DNA from 2 places in the Dactylosporangium thailandense genome. Region 1 is predicted to be linked to the other one. Evidence: riboswitches for the same ligand, from Rfam matches in the RefSeq annotation. Region 1 holds a riboswitch; the other holds the start of a gene.
What was found. A riboswitch is a leader RNA that binds a small molecule or an ion and turns the genes downstream of it on or off. The one in region 1 is predicted to bind cobalamin.
Positions count from the first base shown of each region.

Region 2: another riboswitch for cobalamin. It lies ahead of bluB (5,6-dimethylbenzimidazole synthase); the one in region 1 lies ahead of AC6JBM_RS31265 (magnesium chelatase ATPase subunit I).

Region 1 is NZ_AP029195.1:7,070,874-7,078,345, reverse strand. Features, by position in the region: gene AC6JBM_RS31295 (hypothetical protein) at 1-117, shown strand, start outside; gene AC6JBM_RS31290 (hypothetical protein) at 319-1,422, shown strand; gene AC6JBM_RS31285 (hypothetical protein) at 1,457-2,020, opposite strand; gene AC6JBM_RS31280 (hypothetical protein) at 2,319-2,687, opposite strand; gene AC6JBM_RS31275 (hypothetical protein) at 2,762-3,547, opposite strand; gene AC6JBM_RS31270 (hypothetical protein) at 3,684-4,553, opposite strand; cobalamin riboswitch at 4,656-4,777, shown strand; gene AC6JBM_RS31265 (magnesium chelatase ATPase subunit I) at 4,835-6,037, shown strand; gene AC6JBM_RS31260 (vWA domain-containing protein) at 6,147-6,881, shown strand; gene cobO (cob(I)yrinic acid a,c-diamide adenosyltransferase) at 6,886-7,472, shown strand, end outside.
Region 2 is NZ_AP029195.1:524,839-532,310, reverse strand. Features, by position in the region: gene AC6JBM_RS02270 (hypothetical protein) at 1-329, shown strand, start outside; gene AC6JBM_RS02265 (leucine-rich repeat domain-containing protein) at 352-1,524, opposite strand; gene AC6JBM_RS02260 (TolB family protein) at 1,932-2,888, shown strand; partial or broken gene bluB (5,6-dimethylbenzimidazole synthase) at 2,889-3,510, opposite strand; cobalamin riboswitch at 3,547-3,751, opposite strand; gene AC6JBM_RS02250 (serine hydrolase domain-containing protein) at 3,846-5,210, shown strand; gene AC6JBM_RS02245 (sensor histidine kinase) at 5,207-6,139, shown strand; gene AC6JBM_RS02240 (response regulator) at 6,136-6,780, shown strand; gene AC6JBM_RS02235 (alpha/beta fold hydrolase) at 6,854-7,472, shown strand, end outside.

The sequences.
Region 1 (7,472 bases):
GAGGCGGGCTTCGGCGAGTCCGGCTTCGGCGCCGCGTCGGCGGGCGCGAGCCTGGAGAGCATCACGTCGCGGCTGCAGAGCTTCCTCGGCAACGGCTTCGACGACGCCAGCGCCTAACCGGCCCCTCTCGGGGGTGCCAGCGCTCACGGCGCCGGCCGGCGGGACTTCCGCCGGCCGGCGCCGCGTCGTGTCCGGACTCACGTCGGCCCGCGGGCGCGCTGCTGAGCAGCGAGGACATGCTCCGGTGTCATGTGTCAAGCATTTTCGGGACCGGAATTCGGCGGCGGTCCGGCCGCAACCGTCGCAGACTGGGACGCCATGAGCCTCGACGACGACTGGCACTACCTGCCCACCCGGACCCGGGCCGGCGCGCTGCAGCGCGGACTCGGGCGGGGCGCGGTGCGGGCCAGACAGGACCCGGCCGCGCCGGAGCTGGTGTACGCCTGCATCCGCCGCGACCATCGCTGGCTGCCCCTGGACGACCGCGGGGTCTACCTCGCCCGCCTGGTCCGCGACCTGGAGCTGCCGATCGGGCCGATCATCGCCCGGCTCTACACCGCCGACGACGACTCCGGCGAGTTCACGCACGTCCTGCGGGTCGCCGAGGCGCTGGGCCGCGCCGGTTCCGGCGACATGGTCGAGAGTCTGCGCCGGTACGTCCGGATCGGCGCCTACTGGCGCGAGGCCCTCGGCACCATCGCCGCCGCGTGGCCCGCGAACTGGTGGGACGACCTGCTCCCGGTCGCCGCCGACCGCCTCGCCAGCGCCGGCCGCCCGCTGCACCTGCCGCCGGGCGCCCCCTGGGGCGAGTGGGCCGGCCGCGACGAGCGCATCCACGCCGCCGTGGCCCACGGGCCCGAGCCGCTGACCGGGCTCGGCGAGCTGCTGAGCGCCGCCGACGACTTCGGCTGCCTCGCCGAGCCGGTCGTCGACTCGCTGCCGGCCGCCCGGCGGGTGGTGGCCGATCCGGCCTCGGGGCAGTACTGGAGCGCCCTGTGCGTGCTCGCCGAGCACGGCGACGAGTCCGACGGCCCGGCGCTGCTGGCCGGCCTCGACTGGCTCGACCAGCGCGAGGACGACATGTGCGGCTACGACCGCCTGGTCGACGGCCTCGCCCGGGTCGGCGGCGACGCGGCCCGCCAGGCGCTGCCCCGCGTCCGCTCGCTCTGGTTCAGCCCGCACTCGTACGAGCGCGCCGCCTACCTGCGCGCCCGGCTGGAACTGGAGCCGGACGCGTGCGCGGGCGCGCTGACCGAGGGCCTGTGGGACTGCGAGGCCGACGTGCGCCTCATCGCCGTGCGCCGCGTCCCGCTCGACGAGAAGCTCGAACGGCGCCTCGCCTACCTGCGCGACGACCCGATCGAGACCCCGGAGGTCCGGGCGGCCGCCGCGGAGCGCCTGACCCTCGAGGCCATGCTCTAGAGGGCTCGAGCTCTGCGCTGCCGACCGCTCGGCTTCAGCGCAGCACGACGACGGCGTCCAGGACCCGGCGCAGCGTCGCGGCCGGGTCGGCGTCGGGCCCGTCGACCACGAGCACGCCCAGGGCGGCCGCGCCGGAGGTCCAGGCGCACACCGTGTACCCGAACCCGTCGCGCCGCGTGTCCGTGCACGTGGCCCGGCCGCGGTGCGGTCCCGGGTCGGCGTCGGCCGTCGTCCCGCCGCCGGGGTCCGGCACGAACCGCAGCGTCCGTTCGCGCAGGGTGCGCAGCAGCGCCGCGTCGTCGGCCCGCTGGACCGCCCGGCCGGTGCCGCCCCAGACCAGCAGGGGCCGCCCGTCGGCGCTGAGGTACGCCGCGCTGAACGGCCGCGCCCCGAGCGCCTCCTGGTCGCCGAGCACTCCCTCGGCCAGCGTGGCGGCGAGCGCCGGGGCCGCCGCCCGGTCCCCGATCCCGGCCGGGGCCGCCAGCCCGACCGTCCGCCCGAACACCAGATCGCTCGTGAGCAGCACAAACAGCACCAGCACCGCGCAGCCCGCGATCCCCGCGGCCCACATCGCCGCCCGGCGCGGGTCGGCCGGCACCACCGGGCTCGGGCGCGAGCGAGTCGAGGTCGAGTTCGTCGCGGCTCACGGCACGCAACATACGTGACCGGGTCGATGCGCGCGGACCTGTCGCGTGCGTGACACATCGGCGCAAGTGCGCGCCAAGTCGCCGCCAAGTGCCGCCCCGCATGCTTACCGCAGCAACACCGAAGGGACCGCGGCGACGGGGTCCTCGCACCACTTACCTCGAGAACACGCTCTCGATATTCATACATATATGAGCCGGCCCCGCGACACTCCTCCCCCCTCGTGTCGCGGGGCTTCTCGTTGTGCGGGACTACCTGGCCGTGCCGCAGGTGGCCTGGATGCGCTGGGTCAGCCGGTCGGCGAAGGCGGGGTCGCTGACGACCTGCTGCTGCAACGCGTCGACCTGCGCCGCGGTGAGGTCCGTATAGACGGGGCGGGACGCGTACGCCGAGGCCATCGCCGCCGGGTCGGTGTAGACCTGCGACTGCACCGAGCAGAGGTGCTGCGCGGTCGCGTCGAGGAAGATGGTCTCGCGGCGGTCCTGGGTCAGCGAGGCCGACGGCGACGGCTTCGGCGCCTGCATCTCCGTCTTGGTCGAGTTCCCGGACTTGCCACACGCGCAAAGGCCCGCCGTGAGGGCCAGGGCGGCCACGGCGAGCAGGGCACGGGAGCGGATCACCAGAGTTCCCACCTCTCTGTGGAAAAGACGGCGGGCCGGCCGGTGCCGCGGGAGGCACCGGCCGGCCCGGGCCGTCAGACGACGACGAGCGTCAGGTCGTTCGAGTCGGTCGTGCTGCCGTAGGAGAGCTTGACGGTGAGCTTGTAGGTGCCGGCGGCCACGCTGGTGGCGTCGAACTTGACGGCGGCGAAGTCGTCGGTGCCGACGGCCAGGCCGGTGCCCTTGTTCAGGGCGGTGTAGGCGCGGTCGGCCGGGTAGGACACGACCAGGCCGCTCGGCGCGCCCGCGACCGTGATCTGCAGGTTGTCGACGCCGGCCTTGCGGGACTGGAAGACCAGCTGCGACCAGACCGGGGTCGCCTTGGGCACGGTCACGAGGGTCGTCTTCTGCACCACGGCGTCGCCGGTGACCGAGACGACCGGGAGCGTGGCGGTGATCGAGCCGGAGCGCGGGGTGCCGGTGCAGGACGCCGCCCCGTCGGCCTTCGTGGTGTAGGAGTAGTCGAGCTTGAGCGGGACCAGCGCGATTAGGCTGTCGGAGGAGAGCGAGACGTTGAACGCGGCGTAGTCCACGCGGCCCTTGGCCAGCGAGTCGCCCTTCGACAGCGACGAGTAGGTCGCGGTGTTGGCCGGGTACTTCACCGTGACCCCGGTGCCGCTCGCGGTCACCTTCACGTCGCAGATGTCGCTGGTGGCGGCCCACATGGTGCCCACCCAGCCCGTCTGGCCCGGCAACATCGGCGCGAGCACCGGCACCACCAGCCCGAAGTCCGGCGTCGCCGCGGAGGCCGGGGCCGCCGCGGGGAGCATGGCGGCCGCGCCGGCGGCGCAGGCGAGGGCGATGGAGGCGGTACGGCGCATCGGAGGGGTCCTTCCCAGGATGACTGCTGTCGGCCGGCTGATCGGCGGCGGGCGGGGAGGGTTGAGGCAGGTCGTGGTTCACCTCCGGTTCGGCTGGGGTCGATTCGGGTTCGCGGTTCTCCTGGCCGCTCAGTTCCTAGCCGCTCAGCGCGACCCAGGACTCGTACTGGTGCACCGCGATGCCCGCGAACGCCGGGTACCGCTGAGCGGCGGAGTCGACCGCGGCCAGGGTCTTGTGCAGCTGGCCGGCGGTGGCGCCGTGGAAGCTGCAGTAGGCGCAGTCGCCCAGGGCCTGCGTCTCCGCGCCCAGGCGCGCCGGCTTGGCGACCCGGCCGGCCCGCCGCAGCAGGTCGTCGGCGACCCCGACCATCGAGTTGGCGCCGGTGGCGGTGTTGCGGTAGCTCATCACCGTGACGCCGGAGACGCGGGCGAGCACGGCGTCGGCCAGGTTCGCCCCGCCGGCGAGCGTCACGGTCGGCAGCCAGAACGGCACGTCGGCCTCGAGCGGCAGATCCGTGGCCGCGGCCGTCTCTTCCAGCAACGACAGATAGTCCGGTACCAGTGATGCCTGGTCCTGGCTCCAGGAGGGCAGCAGGTAGGGCTCGACGTCCAGGTGCAGCCCGTGGAACAGGCCCGTGGCCGCGGCGCCCTCGGCCCAGGCCAGCGCGGCGGCGTGGCCGGTCGTCCAGCCGGGCTCCCCGCCGAGCGCGTCGAGCACGATGCCGGCCGCGTCGCACAGCTCCCGCAGGCGCCGCAGCCGCGCGGTGTCGTCGGTGCGCGGGTCGTAGTACGCGAACAGCGCTCGCACCCCGTTGGCCGCGGCCCAGTCCACGACCGGCCCGGGGTCGTCGTGCTCCCACAGCCACATCGCCCGCGTGCCCGGCGGCGCCACCGAGGTCTCCGGGGCCAGCCCCGGCAGCCGCGGCGGCGTGGCGGCGATCAGCGCGATCGCCACGAGGAGCACGCACAGCAGGGTCTGCGCGGCCGAATCCAGGACGCGCCGCATGCCCGTACCATCGGCCGGCGGGTGCGGATCGTGAGGGTCACACCGCGCCACGTTGACGTGCCGGTCGCCGGTGGGACACGATGGCGGGCGAGCGGTATGCGGAGGAACCCGGTGCGAGTCCGGGACGGTCCCGCCACTGTGACCGGGGAGTCGCACCTCAGCACCCACGGCCGGCGACGGCCGAGGCGGTCGAGGGGCGGCGGGGATCCGGCAGTCAGGAGACTCCGGCCGCTCGCAACAGCCGCCTCGCGGGCGCGGACCCGCCGAAGGGAAGAGTGCCCGTGACCCCGCCGTATCCGTTCTCGGCCGTTGTCGGCCTGGCCGATCTGCGCCTCGCCCTGCTGCTCACGGCGGTCTCGCCGGCCATCGGCGGGGTGCTCGTCCGGGGTGAGAAGGGCACCGCCAAGTCCACCGTCGTGCGCGCCCTGGCCGCGCTGCTGCCCGAGGTCGAGGTCGTCGCCGGCTGCCGCTTCGCCTGCGACCCGGCCGCGCCCGACCCCGAGTGCCCCGACGGCCCGCACATCCCCGGGGCGGGCACCCACCACCGCCGGTCCGCCCTGGTCGAGCTGCCCGTGGGGGCCACCGAGGACCGTGTCGTCGGCACGCTGGACCTGCAGCGGGCCCTCGGCGACGGGGTCAAGGCCTACGAGCCGGGCCTGCTCGCCGCCGCGCACCGCGGGGTCCTCTACGTCGACGAGGTCAACCTGCTGCCCGACCACCTCGTCGACCTGCTGCTCGACGCGGCCGCCATGGGCCGCGCGCACGTCGAGCGCGACGGCGTCTCGGTCAAGCACGCGGCCCGCTTCCTGCTCGTGGGCACCATGAACCCCGAGGAGGGCGAGCCCCGGCCGCAGCTCGTGGACCGCTTCGGGCTCGTCGTCGGGGTCGCGGCGCCCCAGGAGGCCCCGCCGCGGGCCGAGGTCGTGCGGCGGCGGCTGGCGTACGAGGCCGATCCCGCGTCGTTCGCCGAGCGCTACGTGGCCGAGGACGCCGCCCTGGCCGCGCGGATCGTGAGCGCCCGGGCCCGGCTCGGGGCGGTGGCCCTGCCCGATGCGGAGCTCGACCGGATCGCGCGGATCTGCCTGGCGTACCGCGTTGACGGCCTCCGGGCCGACATCGTGGTGGCCCGCACGGCGGTCGCGCTCGCGGCCTGGCACGGGCGGACCGTGGTCACGAAGGCGGACGTGCGCGACGCGGCCCGGCTGGCGCTGCCGCACCGGCGCCGGCGGGACCCGCTCGACCCGCCGGGGGCCGACCGCGACCGCCTCGAAGAGGTGCTCGAGCAGGAGGCCGGGCCGGACGAGGACCCGCCGCCCGGCGATGGCGGGCCGCCGCCGGACGATGACCCGGTTCCGCCGAGCCCGACGGATATTTCGGAAATGTCCGACTCGCCGGACGGGTCTGGTGAGTCGCCCGGGCCGGAGCGCGCCGGGGGGGCCGCCGCCGGTCGCGCCCGAGCAGCGGCCGCCCGTCGAGCCGAATGATGGTTCCGTTACCGACAAATCCGATTCGCGGGGCGAATCGGATGCCTCGGACGCGGGGGACGCGGCGGGGGACAGCGTCGGGGCGCCGGGGCAGCTGGCGTTCGCCGGGGTGCCGTACAAGCCGAAGCTGCTCAGCATCGCGGGCCGGGCGAACCGCGAGGCGGGCGCCCACGCCGGCCGCCGCTCGCCCGCCCTGTCCCGGCACGGCCGCGTGGTGCGCTCCCGCGCCCCGATCGGCGGCAAGCTCACGAGCATCCACGTGCCCGACACCATCCGCGCCGCCGCGCTGCGCGGGTCGAGCCGCGCCGAGGCCCGCGACGTGCGCGAGGCGGTCAAGGTCGGCCGCGAGGCGAACCTGGTGCTGTTCGTCGTCGACGCGTCCGGCTCCATGGCCGCCCGGCAGCGGATGAGCGTGGTGAAGACGGCGATCCTGTCGTTGCTGCGGGACGCGTACCAGCGCCGGGACAAGGTCGGGATGGTCTCCTTCCGCGGCCACGACGCCACGCTGGTGCTCGAGCCGACCGCGAGCCACGAGGTCGGCGTGGTGCGCCTGGCCGCGCTGCGCACCGGGGGCCGCACGCCGCTGGCCGCCGGGCTGCGCCAGGCCGCCCGCACCCTGCACGGCGAGCGCCGCCGCGACGCCCGCCGCCGCCCGCTGCTCGTGGTCGTCACCGACGGGCGCTCGACCAGCGGGCCGGACCCGCTCAGCGTCGTACCGCTGCTGCACGGCGTCCCCGCGGTCGTGGTCGACTGCGAGCAGGGCCCGATCCGCCTCGGCCTCGCCCGCCGCCTGGCCTCGGCCCTGGACGCCTCCTGCATTCCACTCGCGAGCCTGGGAGCCTAGACAGATGCCGCAGGGCAAAGTAGAGCACGTGCCCGACGACGGGCTCACCACCCGCCAGCGCCGCCGCCAGCACGTCCTCGCCGTGCACACCGGGCAGGGCAAGGGCAAGTCCACCGCCGCGTTCGGCATGGCCCTGCGCGCGTGGAGCGCCGGCTGGCCCATCGCCGTGTTCCAGTTCGTGAAGAGCCCGAAGTGGAAGGTCGGCGAGGAGACCGCCCTGCGCGCGCTCGGCGCGACCGGCCAGGGCGGCAGCGTGGTGTGGCACAAGATGGGCGAGGGCTGGTCGTGGATCCAGCGGCCCGGCACCGAGCGCGACCACGCCGTCGAGGCGGCCGAGGGCTGGGCCCAGATCAAGCGCGACCTGGCCGCGGAGGCGTACCGCTTCTACGTCCTCGACGAGTTCACGTACCCGATCAAGTGGGGCTGGGTCGACATCGCCGACGTCGTGGAGACCCTGCGTGAGCGGCCCGGCAACCAGCACGTGGTCGTCACCGGCCGCGACGCGCACCCCGACCTGGTCGAGCTGGCCGACCTGGTGACCGACATGACGAAGGTCAAGCACCCGATGGACGCCGGGCGAAAAGGCCAGCA
Region 2 (7,472 bases), 5.8 Mb from region 1:
CCCACGACGGCCCGGTGGTCTCGTGCCGCATCGACCCCGCGGTGCGCCTCGGCGAGCTCGCGCGGCTGCTCGCCGGCGTCGACCGCTCGTCCGGGGCGCCGATCGCGGCGACCCCGGACTTCGACCAGCTGGTGCTCCCGATCAGCCCGGACCTGCGCGCCGCCCTGGCCGCCGCGACCCCGGCCGAGCTCGACGCGGTCGCCGATCCCTGGTCGCGCATCGAGGAGTTCGACGGCGGCTTCGCCCCGCCCGACGCGGCCGAGTTCCTGCACTCGCTCGCCGAGGTGAGCCGCGCCGGCAAGGGCCTTTACTCCTGGATCTGCATCTAAGACCGCGTCTCAGGCGCGCGCGTCAGTACCGGTTGGGCTTGGCCTCTACCTTCGTGGTCGCCGAAACGCGGGGCTTCCCGGTGAACGAGTTGAACCTGGCGCGAACCAATTGCAGCCGGTCGAGCCCCTGCACCGACTCGGGCAGTTCGGTGAGCAGGTTCTCGTCGAGGTAGAGCGCGCGCAACGCGTGCAGGTTGCCGATCGAGTCGGGCAATGAGCGCAGCTTGTTGTGCGACAGGTTCAAGGTCTCCAGCTGGCGGAGCCGGCCGATCGACTCGGGGACCGTCGCGAGCTCAAGGCCGGAGAGGTACAGCGAGGTCAGTGCTGTGAGATTGCCGATCGACTCGGGCAACTCGGTCAGCCGACCGCTGCTGCGGATGCCGAGCTCGGTCAGCCGGGTCAACTCGCCGATCCAGGCGGGCACCTCGCTCACCGCACCGGTCAAGTAGAGATGTTCGAGCGCGGTGCAGCCGCGCAGCTGCGCCGGGAACTCGGCGAAATGGTTGGATCCCAACGACAGCGCGGTCAGGTTGACGAGGTCGGCGAACGACTCCGGCAAGGCGGTGAGCTGGTTCATGTTGAGATCCAGCCCGGTCAGACAGGACAGCTTGCCGATCGATTCGGGCAGCGCCACGATCGCGTTGTGGCGCAGCTGGAGCGAGTGGAGACCGCCGAGATCGCAAATCGTCTCCGGCAGCGCGTCGATCTCGTTGTCGTCGGCGCGAAGGTCGACGAGGGCGGCCAGCCCGCCGATGTTGTCGGGCAGCCGGGTCAGCTTGTTGCCGGTGACGCGAAGGGTGTGCAAGGAGCGCAGGTCCGCGCACCAGTCGGGCAGCGTCGCGAACTCGTTGTGGCCGAGCTGCAGCGTGGTCAGCGCGGCGAGGTCGCGCATCCGGTCGGGCAGCGTCCGCAGTTGGTTTCGACTGGCCGTGAGGTGCTGGAGCGCGACCAGCTCGCCGATCTCGTCGGGCAGCGCGGTGAGCTGGTTGTTGTCGAGGCGTAGCTCGGTCAGCGCGGTCAGGTCGCCGATCCAGGCCGGCAGCGCGGTCAGCCGGTTGTCGCTCAGATCGAGTGTGGTGACCGTGGTGAGATCTCGGATGGCCGGACGAAGCCTCGTGAGCCGGCGGCCGGACAGGTCGAGGTGGGTGCCGCCGTTCGTGCGGACGTCCTTGATGATCTCGTCTGTCGTGGGCATGCGTTGCCAACCGTTTCCGTTGAGGGCGGGGTGTTCGGCACCCTAGTAGCCCTCCGCAACCCCGTCTGCGACCTACTTGCGGCTCGTGCCGGACGCCAGACCGGCAGGCGGGCAGCGCCGGTGGGCCTCGGCGGGGGTGGCCGGCCCGTCGGGGGCGAAGGAGACGCGGGCGACGAGCGGCTCGCCGCGAACACTAGGGCGCCGCCGGCGGGGACGCCACCGCATCGCCGGCGGCGGAAGCTTGTCGAGCACCTTGCCGTCCGCACAGCGGCCGGCTCGAACACCCGGCCGGGACACCAACGCTCTACATTCAGCCTCCAAATGAGACGCGGTCTAACTGTCGGGTTTCGGCGGGGGCGGCGACTTGCCCGGAATTGGGCGGGTCAAGCTCGGCTAGCGTGCCGCCCATGCAGCGACCCCTGACGATGCGTCCGGCCGTGAGCCTGGCCGCGTGCCTGGGTGTGGCCGCCGTCCTCGGGACGGTCCCGGCCACCCCCGCCGCCGCGGCGTTCCCGGGCGCCAACGGCCGCCTCGCCTTCGAGCGCTTCGACGCCGCCGGCACCGCGCTCGGCGACATCTACACGATCACCGCGTCCGGCAAGGGCGAGACCGACCTCACCGGCACGCCGGCGATCGAGGACCGCGACCCCGCCTGGTCCGCCGACGGCACGCGGCTCGCGTTGCGCCGCTACGGGGCCGGCCCCGACCAGCTGTGGGTGATGAACGCCGACGGCACCGGCCTGACCGTCGTGCCCGGCAGCGGCACCGCGTCCGCCCCGGCCTGGTCCCCCGGCGGCGGCAAGCTCGTCTACGAGTGCTGGTCGGGCGGCCAGACCGACATCTGCTCGATCGCCCCCGACGGCACCGGCCTCACCCAGCTGACCAGCACCGCCGGCGTCGACGAGCACACCCCGGTGTGGTCGCCGAACGGGCTGAAGATCGCCTTCGTCCGCGACAGCGCCGCGGGCGGCAGCAACCTGCTGACGCTCGCCGTCAAGACGCTGGCCACGACGGCGGTCACCGCGGCGGTGGCCGGGACCTACGACTCCCGCCCCGACTGGTCCCCCGACGGCACCCAGCTCGCGTTCGGCCGGTTCGTCGCCGGCAGCGGCTACGGCACCGGGATCTACCGGGTCCCGGGCGCGGGTGGCCGGGCGACGCTGGTGACCCGGCCCCTGGCGGGCAGCGACTCGCACCACACGATGCCGGCCTGGTCCCCCGACGGCACGCGGATCGCCTACTGCGACCTGGACGACAACGAGGCCTGGGGGCACATCTTCACGATCAACCCCGACGGCACCGGCAACACCCAGGTCACCTTCGGCCCGGGGACCGACGAGGCCCCCGACTGGCGCGCCGGCTGATCACCAGCGGTCCTCGTGGCGGACCTGGTGCAGCGGGGAGCGGCGGCGCCACCCGTGCCGCTCCAGGTCCGGCACCTCCATCAGCCGGCTCACCGGCCCGAGGCACAGCCACGCCACGGGCCGCACGCCGGGCGGGATGCCGAGCAGGCCGCGCAGGAAGTCCTCCCGGTAGAACGACACCCAGCCGACGCCGAGGTCCTCGGCCGTGGCCGCGAGCCACAGGTTCTGGATGGCGAGGCACACCGAGTAGAGGCCGGCGTCGGCGATCGCGTGGCGGCCCAGCACCGCGGGGCCGCCGCGCTCGGCGTCGTACGTGACCACGACCGACAGCGTCGACTCCAGTACCCCGTCGATCTTGATGCGGGCGAAGCGGGCGGCCGTCTCGGCGTCGAGGGTCGCGGCGAACACCCCGCGCTCGTGGGACACGTGCGCGTGGAAGGCCTCGCGCAGGGCCCGGTCGCGCACGACGACGAAGTCCCACGGCTGGGACAGCCCGACGCTGGGGGGCGGCGTGCGCGGCGCCGAGGATCCGGTCGAGCGTGGCGTCGGGCACCGGCGCGCCCGTGAACTCGCCGCGCACGTCGCGGCGGCGGTTGATGATGTCGTACAGCTCGTGCGTCATGACAGGCTCCCGCTGCGCTCACGCCCCGGGCGGGCCGGGGCCGTCAGTCGCGAGGCCGGTCTTCGGACTCCCGGATCGTCGCCTCACCGCCCGCCTTCCCAGCCCGTGCGGGCCAGTGGCTACGCGTGCGCGTGTGGGCGGCGGCTCCCCGGTCACCGCGGCGGGCCCGTGCCGGATTCGCACCGGCTTCCCAGATTCTCCCCGCCGTCGCCGGCGGGGCACCTCGCTTCAGTACTTGCCGCCGCGAAGGGTATCGCACCCCCGACTTTCGTCAGGGGCGGCCGCGGCGGTTCGGCAGATCCGCCCGGGCGCGCCGCTGCCTAGCGTCGGGTGGCATGAACCGCAGACTGCTCGCCCTCGCGGCCGCCGCCGTCGTCCTGTGGCCCGCCGCACCGGCCCAGGCCGCGCCGGCCGCGACCCCCATCGACACCTACCTGCGCCAGGCCCTCGACGGGACCGGGCTGCCCGGGCTCTCCGCCGTCGTGACGCACGGGGACGAGGTCGTGCACGCGGCCGGCTACGGCCACGACTCGACGGGGGCGCCGGTCACCGCGCGCACGCCGATGCGGGTCGCCTCGGTGAGCAAGTCGTTCACGGCGACGGCGGTCATGACGCTCGTGGACGCCGGGAAGATCGCGCTGGACGAGCCCGTCGCGGACCAGCTCCCCGAGTTCCGGATGGCCGACCCGCGCGCGGCCCGCGTCACGGTGCGCCAGCTGCTCGACCAGACCTCCGGCCTCGCCGACGGCGGCATCGACATCCCCGCGGCCGAGTCCACCGCCAGCCCGGCCGCGTACGTGGCGGCGCTGCGGAGCGGGCACCTCGCCGCCGAGCCCGGCACCGCGTGGGCCTACTGCAACGCCAACTACGAGATCGCGGCCCGGCTCGTGGAGGTCGCCGGGGGTGTGGGCTTCGGGCAGTACGTCCGGATGCACGTCTTCGAACCGCTCGGGATGACCGGCAGCTCCGTCGGGGGCGCGGCGGCGGACGGCCACATCTCGCTCTTCGGCGCCTGGGTCGCGCGGCCGGAGCTGCGCGCGTTCGGGGCGCGCGGCGGCGCGGGCGGGGTCGTCACCGACGCCGAGGACCTGGGCCGGTGGCTCATCGCCCAGACCGGCCACGGCCCGCAGGTCGTCCGGCCGGAGAGCCTCGCGGCCATGCACGCGCCGTCGAAGGTGCGCGACTACGCGATGGGCTGGGGCCCGTCCGACGTGGACGGCCGCGAGCTGCTCGTGCACTCGGGGAACCTGTTCACCTACACGGCCGTCGAGGCGATCGATCCCGCCACCGGCTACGGGTACGCGGTGATGACGAACAGCGCGGGCCTCTACGACGACACGTACGAGGTGCTGCGCGGCCTGGTCGCCGTGACCCACGGCGCCGAGCCGCCGGCGGCGGGCGGGCAGCGGCAGCTGATCGAGCTCGTGCTGGGCCTGGTCGCGCTGGCCTCGGCGGGCCTGGCCGTGCTGGGCGTGCTGCGCCCCTCCCGCCGCTGGTGGCGCCTGATCCCGCCGGTGCTCCCGACCGTGATTTTTCTGTCGTACCCGCAGTGGGTCTCGATCCTCATGAACGGCCGGACGGTCACGTGGGCGCAGATGACGTACTTCGCCGCCCCACTGACCGTCACCCTCGCCGTCGCGGCGGTGTCCGGCCTTGTCGTCACGGCGGCCCGCCTGCGCTCGATAGCCTCGGCCAGGTGAGCAAGTATCTCGTGTTCGCGGCGATCGCCGGCGCCTGCGTCGCCAGCGGCCTCTACCTCGACCACGTCCCGGCCTGGCGCCAGCTGCTCTTCCCGGTGCTGAGCGCCGCCGCCTACCTGCACGGGCGGCACCTGCCGGCGCGGCACGACTGGGTGGTGCCCGCGCTCGCCGCGCTGCCCGGCGTCGTCCTGCTGGTGCCGGAGCCGGCCCGCGGCGCCGGTGCGCTCATGTGCCTGGCCCTGTTCGTGGTGCTGCCCTGGCTCGCCGGTCGCTTCCGCCGCCAGCAGGCCGACCTGGTGGTGGCCGGCCGCGAGCGGATCGCGCAGCTGGAGCTGATCGCGCTGCGGGAACGCGCGCGCATCGCGGCGGACATGCACGACTCGCTCGGGCACGAGCTGGCGCTGATCGCCCTGCGGGCCGGCGCACTCGAGCTGGCCCCGGACCTGTCCCCGCCGCACCGGGAGGCGGCGGCGGCCCTGCGCGCGTCGGCCGTGACCGCCACGGACCGCCTGCGCGAGACGATCGGCATCCTGCGCGAGTCGGCCCCGGCCGACCCCGCCGACGAGCGCGTCGAGGCGCTTGTGCAGCGGGCACGCGAGGCCGGGATGGCCATCACCCTGCGCGTCGGCGAGGGGCCGCGGCCGCCGGCGGTCGAGCGGGCCGTCCACCGGGTCGTGCAGGAGGCGCTCACCAACGCGGCCCGCCACGCGCCCGGATCCGCGGTGGCGGTGGGCATCGAGCACGACGCAGGTGAGATCGTCGTCGTCGTGCGCAACGAGCTGGGGGATGCTGCGGCCGTACCGTCGAGGGACGGCAGCGGCCTGTCCGGCCTGCGCGAACGCATGCGCCTGCTCGGCGGCTCCCTGCAGGCCGGCCCGGGCGAGGGCGGGTTCACGGTCACGGCCCGGATCCCGGTGACCCGACCGTGATCCGGGTCGTGCTCGCCGACGACGAGGCCATGATCCGCGCCGGGATTCGGGCGATCCTCGCCACCGACCCGGACATCGAGGTCGTCGCCGAGGCCGCCGACGGCCGCGAGGCGGTCGAGCTCGTGCGCGCCCACCGCCCGGACCTGGCGCTGCTCGACATCCGGATGCCGCGCCTCGACGGCCTGTCGGCCGCGGCCGAGCTGCGGGCCGCCGCGCCGGACGTCGCCGTGGTGCTGCTGACGACGTTCGACGAGGACGAGTACGTGGCCCGGGCCCTGGCCGAGGGCGCCGCCGGCTTCCTGCTCAAGGCGGCCGACCCGCGCGAGCTGATCCTCGGCGTGCGCGCGGTCGCCGGCGGCGCCGCCTACCTGTCGCCCCGCATCGCCCAGAAGGTCATGACCCGCCTCGGCGGCGACCGCCTCGCCCGCGCGGAGGCCGCCCGGCGGCGCCTGGACCGGCTGACCCCGCGCGAACGCGACGTGCTCGGCGGCGTCGGCCGGGGCCTGTCCAACCAGGAGATCGCCGCCGAGCTGCACCTCTCCGAGGGCACGGTCAAGGCCCACGTGAGCGCGATCCTGCTGCGGCTGGGCCTGAACAACCGCGTCCAGGCCGCCATCCTGGCCTACGAGGCCGGCGGCTGAGCCGGCATCCCGCGTTCGTCCGGTTCGCACCGGACGGGCCACACGGCCGCGGCCGCCGCCATAGGCTCGGGGCATGACGCAGACGACGCACACGCTCGCCCTGCCCGGGGCCGACCTGGTCTACGACGTCACCGGCCCGCTGCCGGCGGCGGACGGCCGGCCCCCGCTGTTCATGATCGGCCAGCCGATGACCGCGGACGGGTTCCGCGCGCTGGCCGCGCACTTCCCGGACCGGACCGTCGTCACCTACGACCCGCGCGGCCTCGGCCGCAGCGTCCGCACCGACGGCGTGGCCACCGACTCGCCGCAGGAGCAGGCCGCCGACCTGCACCGCCTCGCCGAGGCGCTCGGCGCCGGGCCGGTCGACGTCTTCGCCAGCAGCGGCGGGGCGGTGACGGCGCTCGAGTGGGTGGCCACCCACCCCGGCGACATCGCCGTGCTGGTCGCCCACGAGCCGCCGATCAACGCGGTGCTCCCCGACGCGGCGGGCGCGGACCGGGCCCGGGCCCGCTTCAACGCCGCCTACGAGGCCAGCGGCGCCGGCGCGGGCATGGCCGCGTTCATCGCCATGACCTCCTGGAAGGGCGAGTTCACCGAGGACTACTTCGCGCAGCCGGACCCCGACCCGGCGATGTTCGGGATGCCCGCCGAGGACGACGGGCGCCGCGACGACCCGCTGCTGTCGCGGCGCG